One region of the Cupriavidus sp. SK-3 genome, then DNA from elsewhere that is predicted to be linked to it. Evidence: predicted binding sites of a transcription regulator. Region 1 holds the regulator's gene; each other region holds the start of a gene.
What was found. Region 1 encodes sigma-54, which starts transcription at its own class of promoters, with help from an activator protein. Its sites were predicted from a motif close to TGGCANGNAANCTGCTTT; they were not measured.

Region 1 (4,219 bases):
GTCGAAGATCGACTGCGAGGTGACGCCAGTGAGTTCCATGCGGGTGCTTTCAGGAGCGAGCTTTCAGACAGCGGGGACAATTGCCCTGCTCGCCTGCGTAAAGATCGCCGAGGCCGGTCAGGGGTGCCATTGTGTCAGCAACTGGTGCACGTCATCGGGGGTGGGCAGGGTAGCCAGTCCTTCGCGCATCTCGCGGTCGGACAGCAACTGGGCGATCTCCGAGAGAATCTCCAGATGTTGCTGGGTGGCCTGCTCGGGCACCAGCAGGAAGATCAGCAGCGCAACCGGCTTGCCGTCGGGAGATTCGAAGGGGATCGGCTCGGCCAGGCGCATGAAGGCGGCAAGTGGCTGCTTCAGTCCCTTGATGCGGCCATGCGGAATGGCAACCCCGGCGCCAAGACCAGTGGACCCCAGCGATTCGCGGGCGAACAGGTTGTCGGTCACGGTAGCGCGCGCCACGCCATGGTTGTTCTCGAAGAGGAGCCCGGCCTGTTCGAACACGCGCTTCTTGCTGGTGACGCTGACGTCGAGGTTGATGTTGCCGGGTGGCAGCAATTTAGCCAAACGATTCATGTGGAATGCGCAGGGTTTTCTAGTAAGCAGGCCCGGGGCCGGGAGGCGTCGCGCCGGGCAAAAAAGAAGAAAAAACCAAGGTCCGAAGTTTCACCGGGTGTCCCCCTGCCGGTGTCGGGCGTCTGGCCATTATAGAGCAGGCCCGCCCCCACCTTGTGCATTGCAATACCCGATGCGCGGAAGCGGTGCCGCGTGCACGGAAAAATCGTTGAGCTCGAGAACTATGTATTGCACAGCATACACCGGTCCATATGCATTGCGGAATCCCCCGCGTGGTCCCGGATGAGCGCCAGGAACGAAAAAGCCGCGCTATGGGCGCGGCTTGATTCCGGTTTCAAGGGAGTGACACCGGCGGCCCGGTCTGTGGGCCACCAGGCACGGTCATTGCTGCATCTGCGATGCGGCCATCTGATACTTGACCGCTTCGCGGTCGTGGCTTTGCACGCGATCCTTATGGCGAATCACCTGCCGGTCGAGCTTGTCGACGAGCGCGTCGATAGCGGCATACAGGTCTTCATGATGCGCTTCGACAAAGATGTCCTTGCCCTTGAGATGTAGATTGATTTCCGCGTACTGCCGCCGGTCCTTTTCTTTTGTATTGTCGACAGAGAGCAGCACACTTACGCCAATGACTTGATCAAAATGCCTGACGATACGCTCCAGTTTCGTTTCCACGTACTCACGCAGCGGGGGCGTGATGTCCAAGTGGTGTCCACTGATCTTGAAGTTCATAGCGTTTCTCCTTCTGAAAGAGTTGCACCAGGCAGGCGATGCAACTCGGCTACAAAGTCTTGCGGAGAGTAACTGCCGGAATCTTGAGCGCTTCGCGGTATTTGGCAACGGTGCGCCGTGCCACTACGAAGCCTTGCTCGCCGAGCAATTCGGCAATCCGGCTGTCGGACAAGGGATTCCTGGCGTCTTCGGCTCCTATCAGTTGCTTGATCAACGCACGAATTGCCGTTGACGAGGCCGCGCCGCCGGTTTCTGTGGATACGTGACTGCCGAAGAAATACTTCAGCTCGAAAGTCCCCATCGGCGTTGCCATATATTTATTGGTAGTCACCCGAGAGATGGTGGACTCGTGTAAACCCAGTGTATCGGCAATCTCCCGCAAAACCAAGGGGCGCATCGCAATTTCACCGTGGGTGAAGAAGTTCTTTTGACGTTCGACAATAGCTTGTGCAACGCGCAATATCGTGTCGAACCTTTGCTGGATATTCTTAATCAACCAGCGTGCTTCCTGCAGTTTTTGCTGCAGTCCCGCAGCACCCGCATCGCCTTTTGCACCGCGCAATATCTGCGCGTACATGTCGTTGATACGTAGCCGCGGCATCACATCCGGATTGAGTTGCGCGATCCAGCCGCCATTCAGTTTTCGGACAAAAACATCGGGCACGACGAAGTCGGCTTCGGGACGGCTGTACGCATGGCCCGGATAAGGTGCCAGCGAGCGGATCAGTTCATGCGCCGACTTCAGTTCCGGCTCGTCCACCTGCAGCGCTTTTTTCAGGCGCGTGTAGTCGCGTACCGCGAGCAGTTCCAGGTGATTGGTGACAATGGTCAGCGCCAGGTCGCGCTGCGGATGCTTGATGCGACGCAATTGCAGCGCCAGGCATTCGGCCGCATTGCGTGCGCCGACACCAGGCGGATCGAAGCTCTGCAGCAGCGTAAGGACGGCCTGGATCTCGTCGACCTCGAATTCAAGTTCCTCCGGCAGTTCGCTGCAGATTTCCTCGAGCGAGGCGCTCAGGTAGCCGTCGTCGTCCAGCGACTCGACCAGGAAGATGGCCAGCCCCTTGTCGCGCAACGAAATTTTCAGCGGCGCGAGCTGTTCCATCAGATGTTCGCGCAGCGTGGGTTCGGCGTCGCGCAGCTGCATCGGGGTCTTTTCGTCGTCGTCGCCTTGCGGGCGGCGGGCGAAGTCGTCGAGGCTCCAGTCGTTGCCGTAGTCCTCGTTGCTGTCGGAATAGCTGTCTTCGGCCTCGGGCGCGCCGTCGGGGCGGTTCTCGCTGGTGCCCTGGCCGTCGGCGGGCGCCGGCGCGGGAGCGCTCTGCATGTTGACCGAGCCGTCGGCGGCAACGCGCAACGGGCTGTCGAGCCAGTCGTTCTCGCGTTCGAGCAAAGGGTTCTCGGTCAGCGCCTGTTCCACTTCCTGCTGCAGTTCGAGCGTGGACAGTTGCAGCAGCCGGATCGACTGCTGGAGTTGCGGCGTAAGCGCGAGATGCTGCGAGAGGCGGAGCTGTAGCGACGGTTTCATGCGACCTATTTTATGCCCAACTTCCGCGCCGTTGGAACGGAAATTGCTATCGCTGATGACGCCGTGATCGTTGCAGGATAAAAGGCGGCACCGGCGCCACCTGGGCACAAGGTCGCCGCAGCTGCCAGCTGCCAGCTGCCGCGTGCTGTGGCGCGCCGCGTTACATGCGGAAATTCTCGCCCAGGTAGACCTTGCGCACCGACTCGTTGGCGATGATGTCTTCAGGCCGGCCAGAGGCCAGCACGGCGCCTTCGCTGATGATGTAGGCGTGATCGCAGATGCCCAGCGTCTCGCGCACGTTGTGGTCGGTGATCAGCACGCCGATATTGCGCGCCTTGAGGAAGCTGACGATGCGCTGGATCTCGCCCACCGCGATCGGGTCGACGCCGGCGAAGGGCTCGTCGAGCAGGATGAAGCGTGGTGCCGAGGCCAGGGCGCGGGCGATTTCCACGCGGCGGCGTTCGCCGCCTGACAGCGAAAGCGCCGGATTGTCGCGCAGGTGGGCAATCTGGAGGTCATCGAGCAGCGTGTCCAGCCGGCGCTCGATCTCGGCCTTGCCAAGTGGCTTGCCGTCCTGGATCTGCAATTCCAGCACCGCGCGGATGTTCTCCTGCACATTCAGCTTGCGGAACACCGAAGCTTCCTGCGGCAGGTAGGACAGGCCCATGCGCGCCCGTTCGTGAATGGCCAGGCCGCTGATGTGCTTGTCGTCGAGCACGATGTCGCCCTCGTCCAGCGCCACCAGTCCCACGATCATGTAGAAGGAGGTGGTCTTCCCCGCGCCGTTGGGCCCCAGCAGTCCGACCACCTCGCCGCTCTTTACGTCGAGGGACACATCCTTGACCACCGTGCGCGAGCCGTAGCGCTTTTTCAGGTGGCGCACGACCAGCGTGCTGCTGTCCTTCAGGGTGGCGGGCTGGGAGGGTGCGGTTTGGGTAACGGTCATGAAGGCTGAATCCGTGGGTCGGGCGACGCGGCGGCGTCAGGGATTGACGGGGGCGGGCGCAGGCTTGAGCGGCAGCGGGGCGCCGGCGGCGCCGCTGGCGGGCTGCTCCTGGCGCGGCGACAACACGGCGCGCACGCGACCGGACGGGCTGCCCGCCGTCGCGTTCTCCGTACCGCCGCTGGCGGTGTAGAACTCGTTGCGGCTGTCGTAGGTGATCACTGCGCCACGGATCTCGTCGACCAGCTTGGCGCCGGCCAGCCGCGCCATGCGTGCGCGGCCGATCAGCTTGGACAACTCCTGCTTGCCGTCATACTCGATGCGGTCGCCCCAGCCGTCGATGTATTCATCGACGTTGTCGCGCTTCTGGCGGATATAAGCCTGCTTGCCGCCCTTGGACGTAGCCACGGCGTACTGGTAGCCCTCGGGATCGGTGCGCACTTCGG
Region 2 (4,219 bases), on a different contig from region 1:
TGTTCAACGGCATGCAGTCCTCGCTGGCGATGGTGTACGACCGCGAGATGGGCGTGATGCGCCTGCTGCTGACCGCGCCGCTGCCCAGGGCCTGGCTGCTCGCCTGCAAGCTGGCTGCCGGCACCTTGCTTTCCTTGCTGCAGATGGTTGCCTTCCTGCTTGTCGCCATGGCCTTCGACGTGACGTTCGCGCCTGCATGCCTGCCCGGCGCGCTGGCGGTGATGGTGCTGGCCGCGCTGATGCTGGGGGCGTTGGGCTTGCTGCTGTCGGTGCATGTGCGGCAACTGGAGAACTTCGCCGGCACCATGAATTTTGTGATCTTCCCGATGTTCTTCATCAGCTCGGCGCTGTATCCGCTCTGGAAACTGGAGGAGTCCGGCGCCACGGTGGTCTACCAGCTCGCGCGCTTCAATCCCTTTACCCATGCCGTGGAAGCGATCCGCTTCGCCTTGTACGGGCAGGCCGCGCCAGTCAGTCTCGCGGTGGTGGCCGGTTGCACGGCTGTGTTCTTCGCTTTGGCGCTGTTCGGTTACGACCCGCAGCGCGGGATGGCGCGCCGCGTGCGCCAGGCCGGGGGGCCGGCATGAGGCATGCCGTGCCGCTGGCAGCTTGCCTGGCGTTGGCCGCAACGGGCGCGTGGGCCTTGGACAGCCGGGATCCGTTGCAGTCGCCGCAATGGCCGCTGGTGCACAAGGAAGCGCTGCAACAGGCGCCGTTCGTGTTCGACAGCCGCGTCAAGGTCACCGGGCCGGCCTTTGCCGAAGATCCGATGCGGGTACCGATCGCCTTCGATGCGTCGGCGCTTGGCGAGGTGGATCGCATCGTGGTGGCGGTGGACCGCAACCCGATCCGCAAGGTACTGGAGTTCGAGCCGCTCAAGGTGCGCCCCTCGCTGTCGTTCCGCTTCAAGCTGGAGCAGGCCTCGCCGGTGCGCGTGGCGGCCCGCACGCGGGACGGCGTGTGGCATGTGGGCGGGGTGATGGTGGATGCCAGCGGCGGCGGCTGCACGGTGCCGGGCGCTACCCGCCGCGATGGCTCATGGAGCACCACGCTGAACCGGGTCGAATCGCGCGTGTTTCCCGGCCTCGGCGGCGCGGGTGGCCGGGTGCGGCTACGCGTGATGCACCCGATGGACACCGGGCTGGTGGCCGGTATCCCGGCCTTCCATGTGGAGTCCCTGAGCCTGCTCGACGCCACCCGGGAAACGATGCTGCGGATGACGCTGTACGAACCGGTTGCCGAGAACCCGATCTTCTCCTTCGACCTGCGCGAGGCCATCGAGCGCGGCATGACGGTGACCGGACGCGATAACAACGGCAACCGGTTCGCGGCGCAGGTGACGCCATGAAGCGCGCGCTCGGGATCCTGCTATGGCTGGCAGCGCAGGCGGCGCTGGCGCAGGCAGGGGACTATCGCCTGGCGCCACGCCAGGTCGCCGCCGACGTGTGGCTGCTGGAAGGGGCCAATGCGGATTTCGCGCCGGGCAACGGCTGCAACATCATCAACACCGCCTTTATCGATACGGGTGACGGCGTGGTGGTGATCAATACCGGGCCGTCGCGCCAGTACGGCGAGCAGCAGCGCCGCGCCATTGCTTCGGTCACGGCGGCGCCGGTGAGGCTGGTGCTCAATCTCAACCTGCATCCGGACTACTTCTTCGGCAACCAGGCCTATGCCGAAGTGGGCGGCAGCGCGCTGGCCGGCACCATCGACGGCGCCCGGCGCGAAGGACCTGCTTATGCCGACAACCTCTACCGCCTGTGCGGCAACTGGATGCGCGACACCGAACCGGCGCCGCCGCGCCACGTGCTGACCCCGGGCCGGCGCACGATCGGCCGGCACACCTTCGATCTGATCCGGATGGACGGCCACACCGCCGACGACCTGGTGATCGTAGACCGCAGCGCCGGCATTGTGTTCGCGGGCGGCGTGGCATTCCGCGAGCGCGTGCCGACCACACCCCACGCCGATCTCAAGCGCTGGCTGGCCAGCCTGGACCAATTGCAGGCGCTGCTGCGCGACAGCGGCGCGCGGCTGCTGATCCCCAGCCACGGGCCGGCGCTCGGCAGCGCGGACGCCATCGCGCAGACACGCGGCTACCTGCAGTGGCTGGACGCCCGCATGACCCAGGCGGCCTCCGAGGGCCGCGACCTGGCCGAGGTGATCGCCATGCCGGTGCCGGACGCCTACGCGCGCTGGGGCGCCATGCCGGCGGAGTACTTGCGCAATGTGACGCACCTCTACCCGGCGTATGAGGATGCCGCGTTGAGACGCTGAGTCCGGACAGGTGTGCTGTTCAATTCCGCAACAACGGCAACGGAGTGTTCCGCGCTGGTACGCCATCCGCGCATCCACCGGCCGCCGCGGGGCCGGATGCGGGTGTTTTCCATTGGCATGGGAATTGCCAAGAGTCAGTCTGGTGTGCGTGGCGCACTGGTGAAGATCGACAACAAGAGAGAGGAGCAGACAATGAGGACGTTACGCGTGATGATGGTGCTCGCGGCGACTGCCGCGAGCCTGGCGGCGCAGGCCGCGGTGACCGATGCCATGATCGAGAATGACGCGAAGTCGCCGGGCGACGTGCTGTCGTGGGGGATGGGCCCGCAAGGCCAGCGCTTTTCCGCGCTGAACCGCATCAACACCAGGAACGTCAGCCAGCTGGTGCCGGCCTGGTCGTTCTCGTTCGGCGGCGAAAAGCAGCGCGGGCAGGAAGCGCAGCCGTTGATTCATGACGGCAAGATGTTCGTGACGGCCTCGTACTCGCGCATCTACGCGCTCGATCTGAAGACCGGCAGCAAGCTCTGGAAATATGAGCATCGCCTGCCCGAAGGCATCATGCCCTGCTGCGACGTGGTCAACCGTGGCGCGGCCCTGTACGACAACCTGGTGATCTTTGGCACGCTCGATGCGCAACTGGTGGCGCTGGACCAGAAGACCGGCAAGGTGGTGTGGAAGGACAAGATCGAGGACTATGCCGCTGGCTACTCCTACACGGCAGCGCCCCTGATCGTCAAAGGCATGGTGCTGACCGGCATCTCCGGCGGCGAGTTCGGCGTGGTGGGACGGGTCGAGGCACGCGACGCCAAGACCGGGCAACTGATCTGGTCCAGGCCGGTGGTGGAAGGCCATATGGGCTACAAGTACGACAAGGACGGCAACAAGACCGAGGACGGCGTGACCGGTACCCAGAACGCCAGCTGGCCCGGCGAGACCTGGAAGACCGGCGGCGCGGCCACCTGGCTGGGCGGCACCTATGACCCGAAGACCGGCCTGGCCTACTTCGGTACCGGCAACCCGGGGCCGTGGAACAGCCACATGCGCAAGGGCGACAACCTGTATTCGGCCTCGACCGTGGCGCTCGACCCGACCACCGGCAAGATCGTCTGGCATTACCAGAACACGCCGAACGATGGCTGGGATTTCGACGGCGTCAACGAGTTCGTGACCTTCGACCAGGATGGGAAGCGCCTGGGCGGCAAGGCCGACCGCAACGGTTTCTTCTACGTCAATGACGCCACCAACGGCAAGCTGGTGAACGCCTTCCCCTTCGTCAAGAAGATCACCTGGGCCAGCAGCATCGACCTCAAGACCGGGCGCCCCAACATGATCGCGGAAAGCCGGCCGGGCGACCCGGCCGCGGGCAGCGATCCGAAGAAGGGCCAGTCCGTGTTCGCCGCGCCGGGCTTCCTCGGCGGCAAGAACCAGCAGCCGATGGCCTACAGTCCGCAGACCGGCCTGTTCTATGTACCGGCCAATGAATGGGGCATGGACATCTGGAACGAACCCGTGGGCTACAAGAAGGGCGCCGCCTTCCTCGGCGCCGGCTTCACCATCCATCCGCTCAACGAGGACTACATCGGCTCGCTGCGCGCGATCAATCCCAAGACCGGCAAGATCGAGTGGGAGGTCAAGAACTACGCGCCGCTGTGGGGCGGGGTGATGACCACTGCCGGCGGTCTGGTGTTCTGGGGCACGCCAGAGGGCTACCTGAAGGCAGCGGACGCCAAGACTGGCAAGGAACTGTGGAAGTTCCAGACGGGCAGCGGCGTGGTGGCGCCTCCGGTTACCTGGGAGGAGGGCGGCGAGCAGTATGTGGCTGTGGTGTCGGGTTGGGGCGGCGCAGTGCCGCTGTGGGGCGGGGAAGTTGCCAAGCGCGTGAATTTCCTGGAGCAGGGCGGATCGGTGTGGGTGTTCAAGCTGCACAAGAGCTGAACGTTGC
Region 3 (4,219 bases), on a different contig from region 1:
GGCCACCGCGGCCGAGCCGTTCTCAGCCGAGGGCGGCCTGCGCCTGCTGCAGGGCAATCTCGGGCGCGGCATGATCAAGGTGTCGGCGGTGGCGCCGGAGCATCGGGTGGTGGAGGCGCCGGCGCGCGTTTTCGATTCCCAGGAAGGCTTGCAGGCCGCGTTCGATGCCGGCGAGCTGGCTGGCGATGTGGTCGCGGTGGTGCGCTTCCAGGGGCCGAACGCCAACGGCATGCCCGAACTGCACCGCCTTACGCCGGTGCTGGGCGCGCTGCAGGATGCCGGCCACAAGGTGGCGCTGGTCACCGACGGGCGCATGTCCGGCGCTTCAGGCAAGGTGCCGGCGGTCATTCATGTGGGTCCGGAGGCACTTGCTGGCGGCCCCTTGTCGCGAGTGCGCGATGGCGACCGCCTCCGCGTGGATGCCGTCGCTGGCACCCTGGAATGGCTCGGTGGCGCCGACGGCGACGCCGACTTCGCGGCGCGCGCCTCGGCGGTACGGCCGGACGACGCGTTCGCCAGCTTCAGCGTCGGCCGCGGCCTGTTTGGCCTGTTCCGCCGCAATGCGCGGATAGCAGAAGAGGGCGGCAGCGCGCTGGACCTGTCCGAAGCCGATGCGCACGGCGCTGTCCAAACCGGCGTGGCCGTCGCACAATAGGCGGCGCGCCCCGATATTTGTGTCATTTGTGTCCCCGGCAGCCAACGGCTGGCGGGGACGACCCCGAGCCGGCCCATGCGGGTCCTATCATGGCTTCATGGCCGTATGCTTCCGGACACTGCCGGCGGCCGGCGCGGGGACTACCGACAAGGATGGGCAAACCATCCGAACACGATCGCTGGAGCAGACATGATCTACATCCTGATGGGCGTTTCCGGCAGCGGAAAGAGCACCGTCGGCCAGATGCTGGCCGAGACCCTGCATTGCGGCTTTCACGACGCCGATGATTTCCACAGCGCCGCCAACAAGGCGAAGATGCACAACGGCATCCCGCTGACTGATGAAGACCGCTGGCCCTGGCTGGCCGCCATGCGCGCGGCGATCGATGCGGCCCGCGCCGAAGGCCGCACCCATGTGTTCACCTGTTCCGCGTTGCGCCAGACCTATCGCGACCGGCTGACGCCGCCCGACGGCGGCGTGACCTTTGTCTATATGAAGGGCGACGCCGCGGTCATCGGCGGCCGCCTGGCCGAGCGCAGCGAGCACTTCTTCAATCCGGCGCTGTTGCAGAGCCAGTTTGAAACGCTGGAGGAGCCGCGCGACGCGCTGGTACTCGATATCCGCCAGACCCCTGAAGCCCTGGTGCAGTACATCCTGGCCGAAGTGCCGGCATGCAAGGGCACGGCCGTGGCGCGTTAGCGCGGCGCGTTGCCCCCGCCCGGACCGTTCCCGGGCGCCGTCTTGGTGCGTATTGAGGAGGGGCTGGCAGACATCTTGCTTAATCCATGCTTGATGGCGCGAATGCCCGCCGCTTGCGGCTTTCGTGGTCATAGGTATCCTATAGGTACAGCACTTCGAAGCATGACGAGACGGTCCGCGGCTGCGCCGCCGGGCCGCGGGTGGTGACCTCAAGGTGCTGTGCCGGGAACAAGAAGCCAATCAAAACGGGATTGCCGGCAGTTTGGGCGGCGCCCAAATCATGGGGGAACGGCCATCATGGCGGCGCGGTTTTTCGACGAGATGCTCGATTGGCAAGATGGCGTGGCGGCATCGATCCACGCGGGAGAGTCCCTGCCGGCAGGCGCCGTGCGGGGGCATTACAAGCAGTTCGCGGACTGGCTGGCGCGACAGTCCGAAGGCACCATGGGCAACAAGCGCGCGGAGGCGGACCTGATCTTCCGGCGTGTGGGCATCACGTTCGCCGTGTATGGCGAAAAGGATGAGTCCAACAGCGGCACCGAGCGCACCATCCCGTTCGACGTGATTCCCCGGATCTTTCCCGCCAGCGAGTGGGCCACGCTGGAGCGCGGGCTGCGCCAGCGGGTCTCCGCGCTGAATCGCTTCATCCACGATATCTATCATGGCCAGGACATCATCCGCGCCGGCGTGATTCCCCCAGACCAGATCTACAACAACGCGCAGTACCGGCCCGAGATGCTCGGCATCGACGTGCCGCGCGATATCTATGCCCACGTTGCGGGCATCGACGTGGTACGCGCGGGCGAGGGCGAGTTCTACGTGCTGGAAGACAACCTGCGCGTGCCCTCCGGCGTCTCCTACATGCTGGAGAACCGCAAGATGATGATGCGGTTGTTTCCCGACCTGTTCGCGCGCAACCGCGTGGCGCCGGTGGCCCATTATCCGGACCTGTTGCTCGACATGTTGCGCGGGGTCTCGCCGCAGAACATCGCCGATCCCACCGTGGTGGTACTGACGCCCGGCATGTACAACTCCGCCTATTTCGAGCACGCCTTCCTGGCTCAGCAGATGGGCGTGGAGCTGGTCGAGGGCAGCGACCTGTTCGTGCAGGACGATCATCTCTACATGCGTACCACGCAGGGCCCGCAGCGCATCGACGTGATCTACCGCCGGGTCGACGACGACTTCCTCGACCCGCTGGTGTTCCGGCCCGATTCGACGCTGGGCGCGGCGGGACTGCTGTCGGTCTATCGCGCCGGCAACGTCACCATCTGCAATGCCATCGGCACTGGCGTGGCCGACGACAAATCGATCTATCCCTATGTGCCGGACATGATCCGCTTCTACCTCGGCGAGGAAGCCATCCTGAACAATGTCCCGACCTATATGTGCCGCCGTCCCGATGACCTGCAGTACGTGCTCGATCACATGGACGAACTGGTGGTGAAGGAAACCCACGGCGCCGGCGGCTACGGCATGCTGGTGGGCCCGGCCGCCACCCGCGCCGAGATCGATACCTTCCGCGAGGTCGTGCGCGCGCGTCCGGAGCAGTACATCGCGCAACCGACGCTGGCGCTGTCAACCTGCCCGACCTACGTCGAGTCCGGCATCGCGCCGCGCCACATCGACCTGCGCCCATTCGTGCTGTCGGGCAAGGACGTGCGCATGGTGCCCGGCGGGTTGACGCGCGTGGCGCTGCGGGAAGGCTCGCTGGTGGTCAATTCCTCGCAGGGCGGGGGCACCAAGGACACCTGGGTGCTGGAGCGCTGAAGCGCGGCGCTCGCAAGGATTGTTTGAGATTCCCGCGCCGGCCGCCTCGATGCCGGCGGCGCGCGGGCGAACAGCGCAGTACGAGGGGACTGACATGCTTAGCCGCACTGCCGACCATCTGTTCTGGATGGCGCGCTACACCGAGCGCGCGGAGAATACCGCGCGCATGCTCGACGTGAATTACCAGACGTCGCTGTTGCCGCAATCCGCCGAGGTGGCGGAGCAGGGCTGGTGGGCCATGCTCGATATCTCCGAGCTGACCACGGTGTTTGACGAGAAGTACGGCCTGCTGACGCGCGACGATGTGATCGACTTCATGGTGCGGGACATGACCAATGTCTCGTCGATCATGAGCTGCCTGCGCGCGGCGCGCGAGAATGCGCGCGCGGTGCGCGGCTCGCTGACCACCGAGGTGTGGGAGACCATCAACACCACCTGGCTCGACGTGCAGCGCATGATTGCTGACGGCATCCTGTCCGACGATCCCGCGCAATTCTTCGAGTGGGTCAAGTTCCGCTCCCACCTGGCCCGTGGCGTGCAGTTCGGCACCATGCTCAAGGACGATGCTTTCCACTTCATGCGGCTGGGTACGTTCCTGGAGCGCGCCGACAATACCGCGCGGATTCTCGATGTGAAATTCCAGGCCGGCACGCTGGACGACAGCGATCCCAATCGCGACGCCAACGATTTCTATCATTGGGCGGCGGTACTGCGCTCGGTGTCCGGCTTCGAGGTCTACCGCAAGATCTACCGCACGGTGATCACGCCCGAGCGCGTGGCCGAGCTGCTGATCCTGCGCCCGGACATGCCGCGTTCGCTGGTGTCGAGCATGGACGAGGTGGTGGCGATCCTGTCGCTGGTCGGAAACCAGCATTCTTCGGAAACCGAGCGGCAGGCTGGTAAACTCCACGCCGATTTGAAATACGCGCGCATCGACGACATCTTCGCCGTCGGGCTGCATGCTTACCTGACCAGTTTCCTGGAGCGCATCGGCGACCTCGGCAACGGCATCAGCCGGGATTTTCTCGTGCCGCTGCAGGCTGCCTGAGCCACTTCACGTGGGAGGTTGTGCCGGCCTCGCCATATCGTGAAATA

Region 2: a site for sigma-54 is predicted at 2,391-2,408, ahead of CF70_RS06755 (PQQ-dependent methanol/ethanol family dehydrogenase). Genes of this name have one in related genera too.
Region 3: a site for sigma-54 is predicted at 1,419-1,436, ahead of CF70_RS00945 (circularly permuted type 2 ATP-grasp protein). Genes of this name have one in related genera too.

Annotation. Positions count from the first base shown of each region.
Region 1 covers NZ_JFJV02000205.1:13,386-17,604, forward strand. Annotated here, with positions in the region: gene hprK (HPr(Ser) kinase/phosphatase) at 1-39, opposite strand, end outside; gene ptsN (PTS IIA-like nitrogen regulatory protein PtsN) at 118-573, opposite strand; gene hpf (ribosome hibernation-promoting factor, HPF/YfiA family) at 955-1,305, opposite strand; gene CF70_RS19860 (RNA polymerase factor sigma-54) at 1,355-2,830, opposite strand; gene lptB (LPS export ABC transporter ATP-binding protein) at 2,991-3,776, opposite strand; gene lptA (lipopolysaccharide transport periplasmic protein LptA) at 3,813-4,219, opposite strand, start outside.
Region 2 covers NZ_JFJV02000060.1:53,935-58,153, reverse strand. Annotated here, with positions in the region: gene CF70_RS06770 (ABC transporter permease) at 1-587, shown strand, start outside; gene CF70_RS06765 (quinoprotein dehydrogenase-associated SoxYZ-like carrier) at 584-1,348, shown strand; gene CF70_RS06760 (quinoprotein relay system zinc metallohydrolase 1) at 1,345-2,277, shown strand; gene CF70_RS06755 (PQQ-dependent methanol/ethanol family dehydrogenase) at 2,470-4,212, shown strand.
Region 3 covers NZ_JFJV02000014.1:11,551-15,769, reverse strand. Annotated here, with positions in the region: gene edd (phosphogluconate dehydratase) at 1-655, shown strand, start outside; gene CF70_RS00950 (gluconokinase) at 845-1,354, shown strand; gene CF70_RS00945 (circularly permuted type 2 ATP-grasp protein) at 1,652-3,124, shown strand; gene CF70_RS00940 (alpha-E domain-containing protein) at 3,219-4,172, shown strand; gene CF70_RS00935 (transglutaminase family protein) at 4,212-4,219, shown strand, end outside.